One region of the Brachybacterium avium genome, then DNA from elsewhere that is predicted to be linked to it. Evidence: riboswitches for the same ligand, from Rfam matches in the RefSeq annotation. Region 1 holds a riboswitch; each other region holds the start of a gene.
What was found. A riboswitch is a leader RNA that binds a small molecule or an ion and turns the genes downstream of it on or off. The one in region 1 is predicted to bind thiamine pyrophosphate.
Positions count from the first base shown of each region.

Region 2: it holds a riboswitch for thiamine pyrophosphate, as region 1 does, so the genes downstream of both, CFK39_RS04040 (ECF transporter S component) here and CFK39_RS09070 (3-oxoacyl-ACP reductase) in region 1, are expected to answer to the same signal.
Region 3: it holds a riboswitch for thiamine pyrophosphate, as region 1 does, so the genes downstream of both, CFK39_RS06140 (bifunctional hydroxymethylpyrimidine kinase/phosphomethylpyrimidine kinase) here and CFK39_RS09070 (3-oxoacyl-ACP reductase) in region 1, are expected to answer to the same signal.
Region 4: it holds a riboswitch for thiamine pyrophosphate, as region 1 does, so the genes downstream of both, CFK39_RS13845 (ECF transporter S component) here and CFK39_RS09070 (3-oxoacyl-ACP reductase) in region 1, are expected to answer to the same signal.

Region 1 is NZ_CP022316.1:2,004,436-2,009,813, forward strand. Features, by position in the region: gene CFK39_RS09050 (ThiF family adenylyltransferase) at 1-361, opposite strand, end outside; partial or broken gene CFK39_RS09055 (thiazole synthase) at 359-1,132, opposite strand; gene thiS (sulfur carrier protein ThiS) at 1,136-1,378, opposite strand; gene thiO (glycine oxidase ThiO) at 1,375-2,538, opposite strand; TPP riboswitch at 2,531-2,634, opposite strand; TPP riboswitch at 2,825-2,916, shown strand; gene CFK39_RS09070 (3-oxoacyl-ACP reductase) at 3,192-3,995, shown strand; partial or broken gene CFK39_RS09075 (LLM class flavin-dependent oxidoreductase) at 3,995-5,304, shown strand; gene CFK39_RS09080 (Gfo/Idh/MocA family protein) at 5,362-5,378, opposite strand, start outside.
Region 2 is NZ_CP022316.1:887,984-893,361, forward strand. Features, by position in the region: gene CFK39_RS04035 (ATP-binding cassette domain-containing protein) at 1-833, opposite strand, end outside; gene CFK39_RS04040 (ECF transporter S component) at 823-1,527, opposite strand; TPP riboswitch at 1,566-1,674, opposite strand; gene CFK39_RS04045 (protein-L-isoaspartate O-methyltransferase family protein) at 1,743-2,345, opposite strand; gene CFK39_RS04050 (MBL fold metallo-hydrolase) at 2,395-3,120, opposite strand; gene purS (phosphoribosylformylglycinamidine synthase subunit PurS) at 3,408-3,680, shown strand; gene purQ (phosphoribosylformylglycinamidine synthase subunit PurQ) at 3,680-4,405, shown strand; gene CFK39_RS04065 (class I SAM-dependent methyltransferase) at 4,628-5,378, opposite strand, start outside.
Region 3 is NZ_CP022316.1:1,341,917-1,347,294, forward strand. Features, by position in the region: gene CFK39_RS06130 (AAA family ATPase) at 1-856, opposite strand, end outside; gene CFK39_RS06135 (exonuclease SbcCD subunit D) at 853-2,016, opposite strand; TPP riboswitch at 2,106-2,198, shown strand; gene CFK39_RS06140 (bifunctional hydroxymethylpyrimidine kinase/phosphomethylpyrimidine kinase) at 2,189-3,871, shown strand; gene CFK39_RS16740 (MFS transporter) at 3,868-4,332, shown strand; gene CFK39_RS06145 (MFS transporter) at 4,332-5,246, shown strand; gene thiM (hydroxyethylthiazole kinase) at 5,243-5,378, shown strand, end outside.
Region 4 is NZ_CP022316.1:3,094,840-3,100,217, forward strand. Features, by position in the region: gene CFK39_RS13840 (ATP-binding cassette domain-containing protein) at 1-633, opposite strand, end outside; gene CFK39_RS13845 (ECF transporter S component) at 770-1,351, opposite strand; TPP riboswitch at 1,395-1,500, opposite strand; gene CFK39_RS13850 (hypothetical protein) at 1,492-2,088, opposite strand; gene CFK39_RS13855 (M13 family metallopeptidase) at 2,085-4,115, opposite strand; gene CFK39_RS13860 (hypothetical protein) at 4,147-4,698, opposite strand; gene CFK39_RS17035 (hypothetical protein) at 4,755-4,940, opposite strand; gene CFK39_RS13865 (ADP-ribosylglycohydrolase family protein) at 5,037-5,378, shown strand, end outside.

The DNA of each region.
Region 1 (5,378 bases):
CGGCTGCGGCCGCGGACATTGTCTTGGGCGTACCGATGGCCGGCGTGGTGTGGATGACCTGGCGGTGCAGGTTGGAGGTGTCGACGAGGTCGTCGTCGACGATCCCGAGAGTACCGATACCGGCCCCGGCGAGGTACTGCAGCGCGGGGGAGCCGAGCCCTCCCGCGCCGACCACCAGGACCGAGGCCGCGCGCAGGCGTCGCTGCCCGAGGGTGCCGATCTGCGGCAGCGTGATCTGGCGCCGGTAGCGGTCGAGCTGCTCCGGCGTCAGCTCCGGGCCCGGGGGACCAGCGGCGGCAGGGACTGCGGGGCGGGGGAGGTCTCGCTCATGCGAAGTCCCCGCGGGGTGAGCGGTCGTGATGCGACCGTCGTGGCTCGAGGAGGCCAGCGCCAGGCTCCGGCGCGGGATCCGGCCGGCACCCGCCGCGAGATGGCCCGCCCGGACGGCGTGGGCCATCGCGCGGGCCATGGCCTCGGGGTCGCGTGCGCGGGTGATGGCGCTCGCGGCCAGCACCGCGTCGCAGCCGAGCTCCATCGCCAGCGCGGCATCGGAGGCGGTGCCGATCCCGGCATCGAGCACGACCGGCACCGTGGCGCGGGAGGTGATCATCTCGATGTTGTGGGGATTCAGCACGCCGAGGCCGGTGCCGATCGGAGCTCCCAGCGGCATCACCGCGGCCGCGCCGACGTCCTGGAGGCGCTGCGCGAGGACCGGATCGTCCGTGGTGTACGGAAGCACGGTGAATCCGCGCTCGACGAGCATGGCGGTGGCCTCGACGAGCTCGACGCCATCGGGGAGCAGGGTGTCCTCATCGGCGATGACTTCGAGCTTCACCCAGTCCGTCTCGAGGGCCTGACGGCCCAGCTCCGCCGTCAGCACGGCGTCGCGGGCGCTGAAGCAGCCGGCGGTGTTGGGCAGGGCACGGATCCCCAGGCGGCGGATCATCGTGAACACGGAGTCCCGCGTCGTCGGGGAGAAGCGGCGCAGGGCGACCGTGGTCATCGCGGTGCCGGAGGCGAGCAGGGCTCGTTCCAGGGCCGCCAGGTCCGTGATGCCTCCGGTGCCCATGATCAGGCGGGAGCTCAGGGTCTCTCCGGCGATGACGAGTTCTGTCTCGGGGGTATCGGTCATGATTCATCCTCCTTGGACGGCGGTGACGAGCTCGTACCGGGCATCGGAGGTCAGCGGGGTGTGGGCCCAGCTGCTGCGCGGCAGGACCGCATCGTCGACCGCGATGGCCACGCCGAGCGGGGTGCCGTCGCACGCGCGCCCGTCGTCGCCGACCTCGCGGCCGAGGCGGTCGGCCACCAGGTCGCGGACCGTGACGGCGTCGGACAGGTCAAGATCCTCGCCGTTGACGTGGACGACGATGCTCATGAGACCTCCTGGAGGTGGGATGTGGTGGTGAAACGGGCGGGATCGACGGCGGCGAGCTCCTCGGCCATGTCCCCGGGCGGCGGTGCCCCGGGATCGGCCTCGAGCAGATCGGCGGTGCGCGCCGCGGCCCAGGCGGAGAGCAGGATCCCGTGGCGGTGGTAACCGGTGGACACGATCACTCGCGGGTCTGTCGGCACCGGTCCCAGCAGCGGGAGGTCATCCGGGGTGCCGGGGCGGGCGCGAGCGATCACTTCACGCAGTTCGGTGTCGCGGACGGAGGGGAGGACCTCGGCCGCGTCCTGCAGCAGGGTCAGCACCGCGCCGGCCGACGCGCCGACCATGTCGTCCTCCCGGCTGGTGGCCCCGAGCACGAGGCCGCCGCCGCGCGGCACCAGGTAGAGGGGACGCCCGCGGACCAGGGCTCGGACCGTGTGGTCCAGCAGGTTGTCCTCCTCGGGCAGCAGGGCGGAGGCGGGGACGTGCAGGCGCAGGATGTCACCGTGGACCGGGCGCAGCGACAGGTCGAGCACCCGGTGCGGTCCGTCGATCTCGGTGGTGCCGAGGCCGGCCGCGAGAATGATCCGGTCGGCGTCGATCTCCTCGGTGGAGGCGACGCGGCTGCCGATGGTGAGGGAGACGGGCGGCCCGTCGCCGGGACGCCCCGGGCCGGCCAATGCGTCGACGACGGCGGCGACCAGGGTGCGGGGGTCCACCTGGTGGTCGCGGGCGACGAGCATCGCCCCGGCCACGTGCCGGGCCAGCGTCGGAGCGCGACCGCGCAGCTGCGCGGACGTGAGCTCCTCGACCTCGGCACCCTCCGCGCACTGCTCCTGTGCGAGAAGACGCAGGGCCTCGAGGTCGGACCGGTCGCGGCCGACGACGAGGGTGGGGGTGTCGCGGTAGCCCAGCGGCTCCTCGGTGCGCAGGGCGAGCTCGGCGGCCAGCGCGCGGTGGTGGCTCGCGGCCTTCCTCATCAAGGGCCTCAGCGAGTGCTGGCCGAACTGGACCTCACTGGTGGGAGCCAGCATCCCGGCCGCTGCGTGGGTGGCCTGTTCGGCCACGCCGGTGGAACGGATCTCGACCCGGTGACCGCGGCGTCTCAGCTCCAAGGCGGTGAGCAGTCCGATGATCCCGGCGCCGACGACGGCGACGTGCTGCATGAGCGGTCCTCCTGACGGCGGCATTATCCGCATCCAGTGCTGGTGGTCGGCACGAGGCCCTCTCAGCCCGACGAACGGGCTCCCACGGAACCAGGCCACCCTACCCGCAGCGGCGGGCGGGCGGCGGCGAGGGTCCATCCCGGCGGATCGGCCGACGGTCTTCCGTCCCGGGTCGGCCCGGCCCAGCAGCGCACCGTCCACTGGGACGGGTGCCCTCCTTCCGCACGGTCGCCGCAGCTCCCGCACGGGACGAACCGCCGCACGGGCGGGGCCATGGGTATAGTCGACGACCGACACGGGGTGCCCGACAGGGCTGAGAACACACCCGGTGAACCTGATCGAGTTCGTACTCGCGGAGGAATGTCGTCGATGAGCTGCTGTGCACTGGTCTCACCTGCAGTGGCGCCGTATGCGGCGCCGGCTGCCGTGACACCCCGGCCAGCAGCGCACGATGTACGGGCATCGCAGGCAGTGATGACACCGTCCGGCCCGGGCCTGAAGGGCCTGCGCCTGCCGTCCGCGAGAACGGGATCAGAGCCGACCCCCGTCGTCCCGCTCCTCCACCTGTGGAGCGTTCTCCCGCCCCTGCCCGGATGCCGGTCCTTCCGCCATCCCGGGGGCTCGCATCCCGTCTTCGAAAGGACGAACCACTCATGACCTCCTCTTCCGCTGCGCCCGCGCAGTCCCGGAGCATCCCCGCCCTCGCCGACCAGGTGGTCCTGGTCACCGGAGGCGCCCGCGGCCTCGGCCGCGCGATCACCGAAGCCCTGCTGAGTGAGGGGGCCCGCGTCGTCATCAACCACCTCACCAGCGGCGACGCCGCACGGGAGCTCGCGGCCCGCCATCCCGGCCGAGCGGTCGCGGTGCGCGCCGACGTCAGGGACCGCGGCGAGGTGGAGGCACTGTTCGAGGCGGCGCAGGCCGAGTTCGGCGCGCCCGTCAGCACCGTTGTGAACAATGCGCTCAGCGGCTTCTCGTTCAACGGGGACGCGAGGGCGAAGGCGGACGCGATCGACTACGACGCCTTCTCGGCCCAGTTCGCAAGCGCCGTGCAGGGGGCGCTGAACACGATCCAGGCAGCGCTGCCGGGCTTCGACCGGGCGGGTTCGGGCCGCGTCATCAACGTCGGGACCAACCTCTTCCAGCATCCGGTGGTGCCCTACCACGACTACACCGCGGCCAAGGCGGCGCTGCTGTCGCTGACCCGCACCTTCTCCGCCGATCTCGGCCCGCGCGGCATCACGGTGAACATGGTCAGCGGCGGCCTGCTGCGCACCACCGACGCGAGCTCCGCGACGCCCGAGGCCGTCTTCGACGCGATCGCCGAGAGCACCCCGCTGCAGTCGGTGACCACACCCGCCGAGTTCGCCGATGCCGTGCTGTTCTTCGCCTCGCCGTGGTCGCGGGCGATCACCGGCCAGAACCTGGTCGTCGACGGCGGGCTGGTGAAGGACTGATGGCCGCGACTGCTACCCGCCACGTGCGGCTGAACCTGTTCGCGCACGCGGTCGGCCACCACGGCGCCGCCTGGCGCGCGCCCGGCTCCGCAGTGTCCCGCCTGGGCGACATCACCTACTGGGAAGAGCTCGCCCAGATCGCCGAGCGCGGCCGGCTCGACGCGATCTTCCTCGCAGACGGCCAGTCGATCGCGCCCACCGGCGCCGAGCGCGGGCCCAGCTGGTTCCTGGAACCGATCACGGTGCTCACGGCGATGGCCCGCGCCACCGAACGGATCGGCCTGGTCACCACGGTCTCAAGCACCTTCTGGGATCCGTTCCATGCGGCTCGGCTGCTCGCGAGCCTGGATCACATCTCCCACGGCCGGGCCGGGATCAACGTGGTCACCTCGATGACCGATGCGGAGGCCCGCAACCACAGCATGGCCGCGCTGCCCGCCCACGAGGAGCGGTACGGCACGGCGGAGGAGTTCATCCAGGTCCTCCATGGCCTGTGGGACTCGTGGCCGCGCGAGAGCATCCTTGCCGACCCGAGGGTGTGTACGCCGACTCCTCCCTGCTCCGTCCGCTGGATCACCTTGGTGACTCCTTCGCAGTCGACGGCCCGCTGAATGTGCCGACGCCGCCGCAGGGACGCCCGGTGCTGTTCCAGGCCGGAGCCTCGGAGCCGGGACGCGACCTCGCCGCCCGCTGGGCCGAGGGGATCTACGCGGTGGCCTGGGACCGCGAATCCGCGCACGCCTACCGCACGGACCTCCGTGCCCGCGCCACGGCGCTGGGCCGTGATCCGGACCTGCTCGCGGTGGTGCCGGGACTGGTCACCTACGTCGGCTCGACCGAGGAGGAGGTCCGGCGCATGCAGGCGGACCTCCACTCCCGCCTCCCCGTCGAGGACTCCCTGCGCCAGCTCGCCTTCTTCGTCGGCCAGGACACCTCGGGCTGGGAGCTGGACGCTCCCGTCCCGCCGCTGCCACCGCTGGAGGAGTTCACCGGCCCGAAGGGGCGCTACGCGACGGTGCTGCGGATCATCCGCACCACACGCCCGACGGTGCGTGAGCTGCTGGGCTTCCTCGCCGCCGGCGGTGGCCATGCCACGTTCATCGGCACTCCGGAGTCGGTGGCCGACGAGATCGAGCGCTGGGTCGATGCGGGTGCGGCCGACGGCTTCAACCTCATGCCGCCCACCCTCCCGGGAGGGATCGAGGACTTCGTCGACCAGGTCGTGCCCGTGCTGCAGGAGCGCGGCAGGTTCCGGCGCGAGTACTCCGGGTCCACCCTGCGCGAGCACCTGGGCCTGCCGCAGCCGTAGGCGGGGGCCCGCCGGGGTCGTGAGGTGGTGCGGCTGCGGGAGGGGTGCCCGGCCGGCTCACGCCCCCGGCCCCA
Region 2 (5,378 bases), 1.1 Mb from region 1:
CAGCACCCGGCCTCCCGCAGCGTGGCGCCGTGACGGGCGAAGACCTCCCCGGTGGGTCCGTCGGCGAGCACCCGACCGGAGGCGTCCAGGGCGATGGTGCGCGGCGGCAGCCCCGCCACCCCACGCTCTCCCGCCCAGTCGTCGAGCCGGTGCTCGACCAGCAGCACCGCGACCTCGCCGCCGGCGGCGGCTGCCGTGACGGCCTCACGCACCGCCTGCACCCCGTCGGCGTCGAGCATCGCGGTCGGTTCATCCAGCAGCAGCAGGCGGGGCCGGCCCACCACGGCCGCGGCGAGCCCTGCCCGCTGCAGCTGCCCGCCGGACAGCGTCGCGGCGGCGCGCTCGCTCAGGTCATCGATCCCGGCCTCGGCCAGCGCGCGGTGCACGCGCTGGCCGATCTGCGCGGGCGGGACGCAACGGCTCTCCAGCGGGAGCGCGACGTCGTCGGCCACCTGCGGCAGGCAGACCCCGTCGGCCGGGTCCTGCCCGAGGAATCCGACGGCCGCGGACGCGGCGAGGACGCCGCCGGCGATCGGATCGATCTCCCCCACCCGCAGCGTCCCGGTGACCCGGCCCCGCTGATGGGCGGGGATCGCGCCGGCGAGCGCCCGCAGCAGCGTGGACTTGCCGCAGCCGCTGGGTCCCAGCAGCAGCACCTGCTCCCCCGCGCGCAGGGTCCCGGTCCAGGGGCCGACACCGGCGCCCGAGGGCAGCACCACCTCGAGGTCCCTCGCCTCGACGACGAGCTCGGCAGGCGCTGTGGGCTCGGTGGACGCGGCGGCCCCGACCGGGCGCGATGTGTCGTCCCGGACCGTTCCCGCCTCAGCGGACACGGCGCTGCGGGATCTCGTCGGCCTGCGCCGACGCACCGATGGCGAAGTTCGTCAGCACTCCGGTGCGCTCCAGCGCGCGGACGATCACGCGGGCCAGCAGCCCGCCGAGGACGAGCCCAGAGAGCACCTGCATGCCCAGGCGCAGCGTGAGCAGGTCCTGGCCGTACCAGCCCATCCGGTACGCGGACCAGAAGAACACCAGGCCCGCGCCGAGCGCACCGGAGGCGGCGAACACGCCCCAGCCGAAGCGGCGGTAGCGGGTCAGGGCGAAGGGCAGCTCGCTGCCGAGGCCCTGCAGCGCGGCCGAGAGCACCAGCAGCGGGCCGACGGGGCTGCCCAGGAACACCACTTCGATGGTCCCGGCGAGCATCTCGGCGAGGATCCCCACGCCGGGGCGGCGGATGATCGCGATCGCGATCGGGGCCACCAACAGCCAGGAGCCGAAGATCACGTGCTGGGCGACATCACCGGCGGGGCCCATCGCGATCGCCAGCCAGCTCCAGGCCTGGACGAACACCCAGTACAGGAATCCGAACAGCACGCCGAGCACGACGACCAGCACGATCTCGCGCAGACCGAGTCGGGAGCGGGCGGGTGTGGGATCGGGGTCCGGGCTCGCAGGGGGCGGCGGGCCGCCGGGGGCAGCGGCGGGAGCGGTGGTGGGTGCGGAGGCGTCGTCAGAAGCGGGGATCACGGTCCGTGCCTTTCCAGACGGGCACGGGCGCGCGGCGACATTCGCTCGGCGGAGCTCCCTGCGCCGGCATGATCCGGATCAGGTTCTACGGTCGGAGTTCGAGAACTCCCTCTCAGCCCGGCCTACCGGACTCCCGTGCACGGGGCCACCCTAACTGCAGCGGTCCCTCCCGTGCACGGTGTCCAGCCGGCGGACCCTTCCGTGGCCGGTTCGGCTCATGGCGGGTCCTCGATGAGGGGCACGAAGAGGTAGGCCCCGTGGACGGTCTCCTCCAGCGCGTCGCCGCGGCGGGCGATCCGTCGCATCTGCTGGCCGACGGGGATGACCAGGATCCCGCCCTCGCCCAGCTGTGCGGGCAGCGCCGGCGGCAGGCGGCCGGCTCCGGCGGAGACGAGGATCCGGTCGAAGGGCGCGTCCTCGGGGGCGCCGAGCACGCCGGGCCGGGCGGCGCGGATCCTCGCCCGGCCCTCGGGCACGGTCTCGGCGAGCGCGGTGCGCGCCGGGCTCAGCAGCCGCTGCTGGCGCTCGAGGCCCAGCACCTCCCCGGTGGGGCCGACGAGATGGGCGAGCAGGGCGGTGGTCCATCCGGAGCCGGCTCCGAGGTCGAGCACCCGGTGCCCCTCTCGCACCTCGAGCAGGCGGAGCATGTTCTCGACGGTGGTGGGCTGCGAGTTGGTCTGCCCCTCACCGATCGGCAGCGGGGCGTCCTCGCCCGCCCGGTGACGGAGCGCGGCGGGGAGGAAACGGGCCCGCGGCACCGCCCGCATCGCCTGGGCGATCCGGTCGGCAGGGACCTCCCTGCCGAGCAGCTCCTGCATCTTGCTCACTTCCCGACCTCCTCGGCCCGGCGCGCTCGGCCGGGCGTGCTCAGTCCGCGCCGACCTCGATGACCCCGTCTGCCGGCCAATCGCGCACCTCGGTGCCCTCGGGAGCGAGATTCGTGGACTGGCGCAGGAAGATCGGACGGCCCGCGTCGCTCGCGATCGCGTCGTGCACCGGCAGCGCGAGCACCGGGCCGACAGCGCGCAGGAAGTCGATGGTCTCGCCGATCTTCGACCAGGGAGCGACCACCGCGAAGGCGAGCACGTCGATGCCCCGGAACTGCGGGACCGGTTCGAGCGAGTCGCCGGTGATGCCGAGGCGGGGACCGTCCCCGGCGGAGAGCACCAGGCCCGAGTTCCCCACCCGGGGGATGTCCGGGTGGATGACCGCGTGCTGGCCGCCGACGGCCTCGAGGCGCACCGCCTGCTCGCCCGGGACCGCAGGCAGTTCATGCGTGTCCCCGGCGGCGAGGGCCAGCAGGCGCTGCGCCGGGATCGCGGCGGCATCGCCCGCGGGTTCGGCGAGGAGCGCGGCCGTCTCCGGCTCGGCGATCACCTCGGCGCCGCCGGCCCGGTCCAGCACCTCCTGGAGCAGTGCCCGGTCGAGGTGGTCGGGATGCTGGTGCGTGATCAGCACGGCGTCCAGTCCGGACAGCAGCTCGGCGTCCAGGCCGCGCACGGCCTCCGTGCTGAAGCCGCCGGGGTCCACGAGCAGGCGCCGCCCGGCGATCTCCACGAGCAGGCAGGAATGGACGAGGTGGTGGATCTTCATCGGGTCCTCCCGGGGGCGAGGTCAGGTGTGCCTCGAACATATCGTCGCGGACGGCTCCTGCCCAGGGCCGGACCGCGCTGAGTCCACAACGCCCACACTGCGCGACCGCGCCCCGGGCGAGACGCGGACCCCATGGTGGGCAGCCCGCCGCCGGGACGCTCCGGCTCGGTACCATGTCAGGGGTCGGGCTCGTCCCGTCGGCCGCCCCGTGCGCCGACCGTGCCCGCCCCGCAGCCCTCACCCGCCAGGACCGCATCCCGCGGCCGTCGTCCCCCAGGAGAGCACCCATGCCACGTGTCGTGGTCCACGTCATGCCCAAGCCGGAGATCCTCGACCCGCAGGGCAAGGCCGTCGCCGCCGCGCTCCCCCGCCTGGGCTTCGAGGGCATCGCCTCGGTCCGTCAGGGCAAGCGGTTCGAGCTCGAGGTCGAGGGCGAGGTCACCGAGCAGGTGCTCGCCTCCCTGCGCGAGGCCGCGGAGACCCTGCTGTCCAACCCCGTCATCGAGGACGTCGTCTCGATCGACGTCGAGGACGCCGCCGACGGGAAGGCGCAGGCCTGATGCGCATCGGTGTGGTGACCTTCCCGGGCACGCTCGATGACCGGGACGCGCTGCGCGCCGTGCGGCTCGCCGGCGCCGAACCCGTCGCGCTCTGGCACGGAGAGGGCGACCTCAAGGACGTCGACGCGATCGTGCTGCCCGGCGGCTTCTCCTACGGCGACTACCTGCGCGCCGGCGCCATCAGCGGATTCGCCCCGGTGATGGAGAAAGTGGTCGACGCCGCGACGGGTGGGATGCCGGTGCTCGGCATCTGCAACGGCTTCCAGATCCTGTGCGAGACGCACCTGCTGCCCGGCGCGATGATCAAGAACGCCCATCGTGCGTTCCTCTGCCGCGACCAGCCGCTCACGGTGGAGAACACCCGCACCGCCTGGACCAGCGGGTACGAGGCGGGCCAGGTGATCCGCATCCCGCTGAAGAACCAGGACGGCCAGTACGTCGCCGATGAGCGCACCCTCACCCAGCTCGAGGACGAGGGCCGAGTGGTGTTCCGCTACGCCGCCGGCGCCACCCACGGCCCCGCCGGTTTCGAGGCCAACCCCAACGGGTCACGCCACGACATCGCCGGGATCACCAACGCCGCCGGCAACGTGGTGGGCCTGATGCCGCACCCGGAGCACGCGGTCGAGGCCGGTTTCGGTCCGGACCAGCCCGGTGAGGGCACCCGTTCCGGCACCGACGGCCTGACCATGTTCACCTCGGTGCTGAGCAGCCTGGTCGGCTGACCACTGCGGCCGCGCCGCCGCACGGGACCGCCGCACCGCGGCACCGGGCCGCAGCGCTGCCGCACCACCGGGCCACCGCACCGCCGGGCCACCGCACCGCCGTACCGCAGCGCCGCCGCACCACCAGGATTGTCAGGATCCGAACCAGAATCTGCTCGAGAATGGTACGGATCCTGACAATCCGGTGCCCGTGACAATCCGGTGCCCGTGGGACGTGGCCGGTCAGCGCACCGCGCTGAGCACGGTGAAGCGGCGGTCGCGGGCGCGCTGCTGCACGGCGCCGACGCGGGCCTCGAGCTCGGCGCGGTAGCGGAGGTGGGAGTTGTGGACGAACCACAGCTGCCCGCCGGGACGCAGCACGCGGGCCGCCGAGTCCAGCAGACCGTGCACGAGGGTCGCGTCCACGACGGTGCCGTCGTGGAACGGCGGATTCAGCACCACCAGATCGACGCTGCTGTCGGCCACCTGGGAGAGGGACTCGTCCCAGCTCACACGCACCCCCTCGCGGGAGAGCCCCGACGCCTCTAGGGTGGCGCGGGTGGAGGCGACCGCCTCGGCGTCGTCATCGCTGCCCAGCACCTCCGCCTCGGGCAGCGCGGCGGCGAGGTGAGCGGTGAGCAGGCCGTTGCCGCTGCCGAGGTCCACGGCGCGCTCTGCGGAGATCTCACCCTCGACGAGTGCCCGATCCAGCGCCTCCAGCAGCAGCAGGCTGCCGGCGTCGGCCCGGGAACCGCCGAAGACCCCGCCGCTGCCGCGCAGCGCCAGTTCGCGCGGCTGCCCGTGCACACTCACCGTCACCGCACCGGCGATGGGTTCCGGTGCAAGAGCCTCCGGGCGCGGGCCGGAGGCGATCAGTGCACGGGACTTGCCCACGCCCCGTGAGGCACGGACCTCGGTGAAGGAGCCGGCCAGCACCTCGTTCTGGGAGCGGGTCATGTGCTTGACGCGACCGCCCGCGACGAGGGTCAGGTCC
Region 3 (5,378 bases), 660 kb from region 1:
CGGTCCCGGCCTGCTCCGCCGCGCCACCGGCCTCGTCGGCCCGGGCGGTCACCGCCGCGAGGTGCTCCTCGGCGAGCCCGGCCAGCGGCTCCAGGCGCAGTGCAGCGGCGTGCTCCTCGAGCACGCCGACCGGTTCCTCCTCCAGAGCGGCGGCTTCGGTGAAGCGGGCCAGCGCGGTGCCGAGGGTCTGCTGGGCGGCGTCGACCTCGCGCCTGGCCTGCTTGCGCATCTCCTCGAGCTGCTTCTCGACGGCGGCGTAGGTCTCGGTGCCGAACACGCGCTGCAGCACCGTCTGGCGTTCCCCGGTGCCGGCGCGCAGGAAGCGGGCGAACTCGTTCTGCGGCAGCAGGACGGTCTGCGTGAACTGCTCGCGGGTCAGTCCCACGGCGCGCTGGATCTCGCGGCCCACTTCGTCGATCCGGGCGGCGATCGCTTCGACGCCGCTGCCCCCGCCTGCGGTGTCGGCGATGACGTCCTCGATCAGCTGCGGGGAGCCGATCCGCCAGAGCACGGCCTTGGCCTGCTCCTTCGTGGTGCCGGTGCCACGCAGTTTGGGGCGGTGGAACTCGGGTTGGCGGCGCACCCGGAAGATGCCGGAGGCGGTCTCGAACACCAGGTCCACCACGCTCGCCTCGGTGGGCGGCGCGAACTGCGAACGGATCCGGTCGCCGCTGCTGACGCTGCCGGCGACCTGCCCGTACAGGGCGTAGACGATGGCATCGAGGATCGTGGACTTGCCGGAGCCGGTGGGGCCCTCGAGCAGGAACATGCCGCTCGCGCCGAGAGCGGCGAGGTCGATCTGCACGGTGCCGGCGAAGGGGCCGATCCCGGTCAGGCGCAGGTGGTGAAGCTTCACGAGGCCTCCTGCTGGCGGCGCACCGCGGTATAGGCGCGGTCCAGGACCTCGTGCTCGGCGGCGGTGGGAGCCGCGCCGGTGACGTGGGCGAGGAAGTCGTCCATCACGTCCAACGGATTCTGCTCCCGCCGCACCACCGGGGTGCCCGCTCTCGCCTCCCGCCCCTCGGGCGCGTATTCGGTCAGCAGCAGTTGCGGGAAGGCCTCGCGCAGCTGTTCCTGCAGGTGGGCGGGGCGGGCCGGGTCGGTGACGACGGCCTTGATCCAGTCGCCGCCGTGCTCGGGGGCGCGGGCGAGGATCTCCTCGAGGGAGCCGCGCAGCTCGGTGAGCGGGCGCGGCACCGGGGTGTGGATCCGTCGGACCTCTGCCGCGGTCCCGGGGGCGCCGAGCTCGACCAGCAGCACCGACTTGCGGTGGTTCTTCTCGGAGAAGGAGAAGGCCAGCGGCGAGCCGGAGTACCAGGCGGGGGCGCCGACGAGGCGGGTGAGGTCCTGGCAGCCGTGCAGGTGGCCCAGCGCCAGGTAGTCGAGGCCTCCCAGCACACCGGCGGGCACCGAGTCGACGCCGCCGACGGAGAGGTCCCGCTCGGAGTCGCTGGCATCGCCGCCGGTGACGAAGGTGTGGGCGAGGACGACGGTGCGCGCTCCCGGATGCGCGGCGGCGCGCTCATGCACACGCTCCAGCGCGGCGCGGGTGACGGCCTCGTGGCTGCGAGCCAGCGGCGGCTCCCCCTCCGCGACCAGCTCGGTGCGGGCCCGGTCGGGTTCGAGGTAGGGCAGGCCGAAGAAGAGCACCTCGCCGTGCTCATCGGCCACGGAGACGGGGTGTTCGATGCCGGGAACGTCGGTGAGCAGGTGGATGCCGGCGCGCATCAGGGAACGGCCGAAGCCGAGCCGCTCCGGGGAGTCATGGTTCCCGGAGGTCAGCACCACGGTGGCGCCGGTGTCGGCCAGGCGCGCCAGGGCGCTGTCCAGCAGGGTCACGCTGGACACGGCGGGCACGGCGCGGTCGTAGACGTCGCCGGGGATGACGACCACGTCGACCCGCTCGGTCTCGACCAGCGCGACCAGCCAGTCGAGGAAGGCGGCCTGGTGGGCATGCAGGTCGACCTTGTGCAGGGTGCGGCCCAGGTGCCAGTCCGAGGTGTGCAGGATCTTCATGCCCTGAGCCTACGAGCGGGGGCCGACAGCCGGTGACGTCTCACCGTCGTGGACGGCGGGCCCCGCTGCGAGCTCGTGCTCTAGGGTGGTCGGCGGACACGGGGTGCGTGAGACGCGCTGAGATGACACCCGTGGAACCTGATCTAGTTCGTACTAGCGAAGGGATGTCCGCATGAGTTCGGATCCTTGCACCCAGTCCCCCTCTGCCCTCCTCCCCGTCCGGCCGACGGTGCCGCGCGTGGTCTCGATCGCGGGGACGGACCCCACCGGCGGCGCCGGCACCGCCGCGGATCTCAAGTCGATCACCGCCGCGGGCGGGTTCGGCATGGCCGTCGTCACCGCGGTGGTCGCCCAGAACACCCACGGCGTGCGCGACATCCATGTGCCGCCGGCCGAGTTCCTCGCCGCCCAACTGGCCGCGGTCAGCGATGACGTCACCCTCGAGGCCGTCAAGACCGGCATGCTCGGCACCGTCGAGGTCATCGAGACGGTCGCGGCCTGGCTCGACGCGCACCCACCGCGGGTGCTCGTGGTGGACCCGGTGATGGTCGCCACCAGCGGGCATCGCCTCCTGGAACCCGCGGCCGAGCAGGCGATGATCCGCTTCTGCCGTCGCGCGAGCGTGGTCACCCCCAACATCGACGAGCTCGCGGTGCTCACCGGTGCGCCGCGCGCGAGGAGCGAAGGGGAGGCGCTCGCGCAGGCCGGCCGCTGGGCGGCGGAGACCGGGGTCGCCGTCGTCGTCAAGACGGGTCACCTCGAGGACCGCGAGGTGAGCAACACCTGGGTGGAGGCCGACGGCGCGCAGCACCGGGCGAGCTCGGCCCGGGTGGAGACCACGAGCACGCACGGCACCGGCTGCTCCCTCGCCTCCGCCCTCGCCACCCGCCTCGGGGCCGGTCACAGCCCCGCCGCGGCCCTGGCCTGGGCGACCCAGTGGCTGCATGAGGCGATCGTGCACGGCGGGGCGCTGCACGTCGGGACGGGGCACGGCCCCGTTGACCACGCCCACCAGGGCCGACGGCTGGCAGCGGCCGGTTCCGCCGCGCCCTGGCTGCGGGTGGGCGAGGTCCCCGCCCGGCTCGAGACGCCCGAGGACCTGATCGATGCCTGCGCGGGAGCTGCCGGGACGGAGGCCGGGACCGCCCCGGTGCTCCCGGTCGTCGCCCCCGCCGGCCCGTGGACCGCCGCGCTCTGGGCCGCCGGCTCCTCCCTGGCTGCGCAGGTGGCGGGCTCCGGATTCGTCCGGGCGCTGGTGGAGGGGAGCCTGACCGGCCCGGCCTTCGAGTTCTATCTCGCCCAGGATGCGCTCTACCTCGCCCGCTACTCCCGCGCCCTGGCCGCCCTCGCGGAGGCGTCCACCACCGCCTCGGGCCGCACGTTCTGGGCGGAGTCCCCCCGGACCTGTCTGACGGTCGAGGCGGAGCTGCATCGTTCGTGGCTCTCCGCGGAACCGGCCGAGGATGGCACCGCCATCAGCCCGGTGACCAGCGCGTACACCGACTTCCTGCTCGCCCATGCGCTCGGCTCCGCCGCCCCGGTGACGGCCGCCGCGGTGCTGCCGTGCTTCTGGCTCTACGCGCAGGTGGGCGGTGATCTGGCCGAGATCGCGCCGGGCCATCCGTACGCCGCCTGGTTGGAGACCTATCGCGATCCCGGGTTCGTCGAGGGCGTGCAGGGGGCGCTGGGCGAGGTCGAGCGGGAGGTCGCTGCGGCCACCCCCGCCCAGCGGGCCGCGGCGACGCGAGCGTTCCTCCTGGCGTGCCGCCACGAGCTGGAGTTCTTCGAGCAGGCCCGTCGGCTCGAGCCGCACGCCGCCCAGGCGGAGGCCGTTCTCAGCGGGGCGACCCGATGACCGCTGCCGCCTCGACGCTCACCGAACCCCAGCAGCTGCCCCCGGCGGGGCGAGCCGCCCTGCGGGCCGGGGTGGTCGGCAACTTCATCGACAACATCCATGTGTTCCTGCCCGTGACGGCCCTCGCCCCCGCGATGCTGGTGCTCGCAGGGCCCGGTGCGACCGCCTCCACCGGGGCGCTGATCATCATCGCGATGCTCATGGGCCGTCCCGTCGGCGGGGTCGTGTTCGGCCGGATCTCGGACCGCCTCGGCCGCACCCGCACCACGCGGATCGCGATCGGCGGCACGGCCGCATGTGCGCTGGCGATCGCCCTGGTCCCCACCCATCAGCTGCTGGGCATCGGGACGGTGACGCTGATCCTGCTGCTGCGCTTCCTCGGCGGCATCTTCGTGGCCGGGAGTACTCGGCCGCGATCCCGCTGGCGATGGAATGGTCGGCGCCGCGTCGGCGCGGGCTGATGAGCGGGCTGATCCTGTCGATGGCCCCTTGGGCGCAGGCGGCGGTGGCCTTCGCCGTCGCCATGCTTCTGACGCTGCTCGGGCCGCAGCAGTACGCGGCCTGGGGGTGGCGGGTGCTGTTCGCGGCCGGGGCTCTGCTCTCCGTGGGCATGCTGCTGTACTACCGCCGGCAGGTGAGCGATGCCCCGCTGTTCACGCAGCAGCAGGAGGCACTTCCCGCGACCGGCCCGGGCACCGCGCCTGCGCCCGTGCCCGCGCCCGCACCGGCCCCGACCCTGCGCAGCCTGCTCACCGGTTCCTGGTCGCGCGCGTTCTGGCAGGTGTTCGCGATGATGACGGGGCTGTGGCTGCTGACCTACACCACCGTGCTGCTGCTCACCGAGCGGCTGTCCACCGATGCTCCGCTGGAGCCGATCGCGGTGCCCATCGTCATGGGGCTGGCCTCGGTGGCGCAGGCGGTGGCGATGGCGCTGGCCGGGCACCTGTCCACCCTGGTGGGGCGGCGCCGGCTGCTGATGATCTGGGGAGCGGCCGCGACGGTGACGGGACCGCTGCTGTGGTGGCTCGCGGTCACCTCCCCCACGCTGGCGATGGCCGCCGCCTGCGCCGCGCTGCTGCAGATCGCCACCGTCGCCGCCTACGGGCCGATCGCCGCCTATCTCTCCGAGCGCTTCCCCACCTCGATCCGCTCGACCGGGTACGGCGCCGGGTACAGCCTGTCGTTGGTGCTGCCGGCGCTCTACCCCTTCTATGTGCCCGCGCTGGAGCCGGTGCTGGGCCGTCACGGCACCGTCCTGGCCCTGATCGTGCTCGGCGGTCTGCTGCTGGTGATCGGTGCCGCGCGCGGACCGCGCCTGCGACCGCGTGAGCTGGACGCGGACCTCGACACCGTGGCCACCGGGAGCCTCCAATGACCGCCCGGCCCGGCACCGACCCGGATCTGGGCCCGGTCGCCCCGGTCCTGGCCGCGGTGCGCGAGCGGGCGCCGCTGGTGCACTGCCTCACTGCGACCGTCTCGATGTCGCTGGTCGCCGATGGCCTGCTGG
Region 4 (5,378 bases), 1.1 Mb from region 1:
GGCCGGTCGCGCCGCGCTCTTCTCCTCGGGGACCAGCACCCCGATCTCCTGCAGCAGCGCCCGCTGCTCGCGCAGCACCTCGCCCGGTGCCCCGTCGGCGAGGATCTGCGCCTGCTCGCCGAGCACCACCAACCGGTCCACGTGAGCCAGCCAGGGCCCCAGCCGGTGCTCGGCGATGACCAGACCGGCACCGTCGGCGGCCACGAGGATCGCCTCGCGGACACGGTCCGCGGTGTCGGGGTCGAGCATGCTGGTGGGCTCGTCCAGCAGCAGCAGCTCGGGGTCGAGGGCGAGGCCGCCGGCCAGTGCGATGCGCTGCTGCTGCCCGCCGGAGACCTCGAGCGGACCCCGCTGGGGATCCAGCCCCACCTGTGCGGCCGCGAGGGCTGCGGCGACGCGCTCACGGATCTCCGTGCGGTCCAGGGCGGCGTTCTCGGGCCCGAAGGCGATGTCGCGGAAGGCCGTCGCCGCGACCACGGCATGCGCGGGATTCTGCAGCAGCAGCCCGGCCTCCCCGGGCCGGGTCGGTGGAGGCAGCAGGCCGGTGCCCTCGCCGGATTCCTCGTCGAGGAGCCCGGCGAGGGCCCGCAGCACGGTCGACTTCCCGCTGCCGCTGGCACCCGCCAGCAGCACCCGCTGCCCGGCCGGGATCGTGAGGTCCAGCGAGGCGATCGTGGGCCGGGAGCGGGTCAGCGGTCGCCAGGTCAGACCGGTCAGCTGTCGACCGGTCGTGGCAGGGGCGCGGGGAGGGGTGATCGGGGCCGCCTGCTCAGGCCTCGGCGACCCGGGCGTGCTCCCGGCCGGCGGCGAGGGAGTCCACCGCGCCGGTGGAGACCAGCGCCCGTGCGGCCGCCCAGCCGAGCACGCCGCACAGCAGCACCCCGGAGACCAGGAAGCAGGCGAGCATCGCGCCGGAGAAGGCCCAGCTCATCTCCTGGTAGTACGCGACCTTCTCCCATCCCCACTCCAGCAGCGCGGCGAGGACGCCGCCCAGCACGGCGACCGGCAGGCCGAAGCGCCGGTAGCGGGTCAGCAGGAACGCGAGTTCGACGCCGCCGCCCTGCATCAGGCCGGAGATCGCGGTGCCCCAGCCCCACTGGCTGCCCAGCAGCATCGACAGCACGGCGGCGAGCAGCCCGGCCAGCAGGGCGGCACCGGGCTTGCGCACGATGAGCCCCGCGAGCATCGCCGGCAGGAACCAGATCCCGGCCAGCAGTCCCTCGGCGGGCTTGAACGTCGCGGTCAGCGGTCCGATCAGCGTGTACAGCTGGCCGTAGCCCAGGTACGCGACGCCGAAGGCGGCGCCGATCAGAACGGTGACCAGCAGGTCCACGGTACGGAAACGAGTCATCACTTCTCCTTCCCTCTGGAAGGGGCGCGGGCGCCGGCGGCGCTCCACGGATATCCCGACTCCCTACGCCGGTGTGAGCCGGATCAGGTTCGAGGGTCTGCGCGGGCTGCGCACTCTCAGCACCTCGCGGTGCTCCCCTGTCAGTGGATGACGAGGGGGAAGTCTACCCGTTCAGCGCCGGGAACGGATCGCCTGGTCGACCGCGGTGGCCGTGGCGTGCGGGTCCTCGGGGAGAGGATGTAGTGGGTGGAGCCGCGGCCGATGATCTCGACCATCGTCCCCGGCCGGGTGACCAGCATCCGGTAGGGCTGTTGGATCTGGTCGAGGGTGAAGATCTTCCGCGACCCGACAGGGGTGAGCTCCGCGGGCTGCGGAGTCGATGCGCGGCTGCGACGCCATCCGTAGCCGCCGAGGGCCACGCCCACCTGCGAGCGCGGCAGCTCGCGCAGCTGCACGGTGCGGAAATCCTCCAGCGGCCAGGGCTTGCGAGGCAGGAACCCTCCCAAGCTGACCGTCAGCCCGTGCCCGTCCACGATGAAGCGGGTCCGCTGCCCCATCCACGTCCACACCGCCAGGCCCAGGAACAGCACTGCCACCAGCAGCATGCCCAGCGATGTGGAGCGCTGCGCCATGAGCAGCGCGAGCACGGCGCCGGCCACCAGAGTGATCGCGATGCGGGTCCAGCCGATGGACGAGGGCCGCGTGCGACCCACGTAGAACGGCGCCTCCGGCCTCACCAGATGCTCACCCGCTCCTCGGGTGCGCGGTACATCGCATCACCCTCATGGACTTCGAAGGCGGTGTGGAACTCCTCCAGGTGGCTCGCGACCGTGTTGCAGCGGAACTCCATCGGGGCGTGGGGGTCCACGGCCAGGCGGCGGATCGCCTCCTGGGTGCGGTGGCGGCCGCGCCACACCGTCGCCCACGACCAGAACACCCGCTGCAGGCCGGTGAAGCCGTCGATCTCGGCCTCGACCTCGGCGGCGTCGTGGCTGGCCAGGTAGGCCTTCACCCCGATGGACAGTCCGCCCAGGTCGCCGATGTTCTCGCCGATGGTCAGGGCGCCGTTGACGCGATGGGAGTCGTCGAGGTCCCGGGGTGAGAGGGCCGAGTACTGGGTGATGAGCTGCGCGGCGCGGGTGTCGAAGGCCTCGCGGTCCTCGGGTGTCCACCAGGAGACCAGGTTGCCCTCGCCGTCGTACTTCGAGCCCTGATCGTCGAAGCCGTGGCCCACCTCGTGGCCGATGACCGCACCGATCCCGCCGAAGTTCACGGCGTCCTCGGCTTCGGCATCGAAAAACGGGGGCTGCAGGATCGCGGCGGGGAAGACGATCTCGTTCGCGCCCGGGTTGTAGTAGGCGTTGACCGTCTGCGGGGTCATGTGCCACTCGGTCTCGTCGATCGGCCCTCCCACTTTGGAGAACTCGAACGCGGCCTCGAAGCAGCGGGAGGCCCGGGCGCTGGCGACCAGGTCACCGGGCACGAGCTCGAGGCCGTCGTACTCGCGCCACTGCTCGGGGTAACCGATCTTCGGGGTGAACCGCTCGAGCTTGGCGAGGGCCTTCTGCCGGGTGGCCGGGGTCATCCACGGCAGGCTCCGGATGGAGTCGCGGTAGGCGTCCATCAGCGCGTCGACCAGCTCGGTCATGCGCTCCTTGTGCGCGGCCGGGAAGTGGCGGGCGACATATTCACGGCCCACCGCGAAGCCGACGACACCCTCGACGAAGGCGACACCGCGCTTCCACCGCTCCCGCAGCTCCTCGGCTCCCGAGAGGATCTTCCCGGAGAAGGCGAAGTCCTCCTCGACCAGGACGGCGGGACCGTACGGCGCGTAGGCGGACACGGCATGCACGGCCAGCCAGCTGCGCAGCACCTCGAGGTCCTCCCCGGCCAGCAGCCGGGCGGCGGCGGCGACGAAGTCGGGCTGACCGATCGAGACCACCTCGAAGGCCGTGGCCGGGGCACCGGTGCCCTCGACGTAGGCATCCCAGGGGAAGCTCGGCGCCAGCTCCCGGCGCTGGGCGGAGCCCATCGGGTTGTAGGACTTCTCCCGGTCGCGCAGGCGCACCACGTCCAGGTGGCAGGCGGCCAGACGGGTCTCGAAGTCCATCACGGCGGCGGCGAGGTCCTCGGCGCTCCCGGGGACCAGACCCTCGCGACCGGCGAGCCCCGTGACGCGGGCGAGGTTCGCCAGGTGCTGGACGTAGGCGGTGCGGATCTCGGCGTAGTCCTCCTCGCGGTAGTAGGACTCGTCCGGCAGGCCCAGCCCGCCCTGGTGGATCTTGACCTGGTAGTTCGTCGAGTCCATGTCGTCGGTCCAGACGTACGCCAGCAGCGCGGAGGTGCCGGAGTCCGGGGCCGCCATGGTTCGTACGATGCCCTCGAGATCCGGGGTGGAGGTGACCTCGGCCAGCAGACCCTCGAACACGCCGAGGCCGGCCTGCTCGATCGCCTCGGTATCCATGAACATCCGGTACAGCGCGCCCACCCGGTGGTGATCCGTGGCAGGGACCTGCTCGCCGCGCGGGTCGCGGGACTCCGCGTCGGCCGCGGCCTCCTCGATGATCTCGCGCACCCGCTCCTCGGAGAGGTCCCGCAGGGCGTGGAAGGCGCCGTCGCTGGAGCGGTCCGCGGGCATCACATGCTCGCGCAGCCACCGGCCGTTGACATGGCCGAAGAGGTCGTCCTGGATGCGGACGGACTCGTCGACCTGATCGAGCCAGAGGCCGGAGGGGCGAGTGGAGGGGGTGGGGGCAGTGGTCATCATCGGCTCCTGCAGGATGGGGGTACGGGGATCAGAGGGTGAGCAGCCCGAAGACGGCGAGCGCGAGGGTGAGCAGCCCGAGGCCGACGGGGGCGTAGGCCCAGGGGCTGCGGGAGCGCTCGGCCGGCGAGCGGCGATGGAGCACCAGGGTGGAGAGACCGACACCGATCGAGAGCACGATCGTGCCGATCGCCAGCACCGGCGAGAGGATCACCAGCACCGTGGCGCCGACCTGGAACATCACGGTGCCCGCCACGTCGAGCAGGCGCATCAGCACGGTCGAGCGCGCGCCGACCCGATGCGCCAGCATCGTGGAGATCGCTTCCTCGGACCAGTCGCCGGGACGGGCGATGCGCTGCCGGGTGGTGATGGTCTGGGCGGTGGCGAGCAGCAGCCACACCAGCGCGCAGCCGGCCCCGACCCAGATGCCGAGCTCCGGGCGCACATCAGCGGGCCACAGCAGGATCGCCAGCAGCACCGCAGCGACACGCAGCAGCTCCTCGACGACACTGCGCACGGCCAGCAGGCCGGGGTTCACGGCCAGCTGGGTGCGGGTGCGCGCGACGAACAGGCTGGTGGCCACCAGCGAGGCCAGCTGGGCGGCGCCCAGGCCGATCCCCAGCAGCAGGGGGACCGGTGTCAGGGGGCGAAGGGCAGGATCGCCAGCAGCAGGATGACAGCCAGCACCGGGATCAGCAGCGCCTGGATCGACAGGCCTTTGACGAGGTCCCGGACGAGATCCGCGCCACTGGGCGGATGGTCGTGGCCGGTGTGATCGTGGGGGTCGTCGCCGTGCGGTGCGGAGGCCGCGGAGGTGTCTGTCATGAAGCTCCTTCTGGGTCCTCACCAGGGTACCGGGACCGGACTGGGCGCAGTTCGCCGCCAGCGGTGTGGAACCATGGCCGGGTGACGATCGATGCGATGAACACCAGCGGAGAGGGCCTGTCCCAGGCTCAGCGCCAGCGTGCCATCGGCACCGTCGTGGCGGCAGCGGCCGGGGATGCGCTCGGCGCCCCCTACGAGTTCCAGCCGCCGCTGCCCGATTCCGAGGACATCGACATGATCGGGGGCGGGGTCCTCGATTGGCAGCCGGGGGAGTGGACCGACGACACCGCGATGGCGATCGTGGTGCTGGAGGCGTCCCTCGCCGCCTCCGACGGTCATGACCTGCGGGTCGAGACTGCGCAGAACCACATCGCCCGCGAGTGGTATTCGTGGTCCCTGGGCACTCCCGACATCGGCACGCTCACCTCGCAGGTGGTC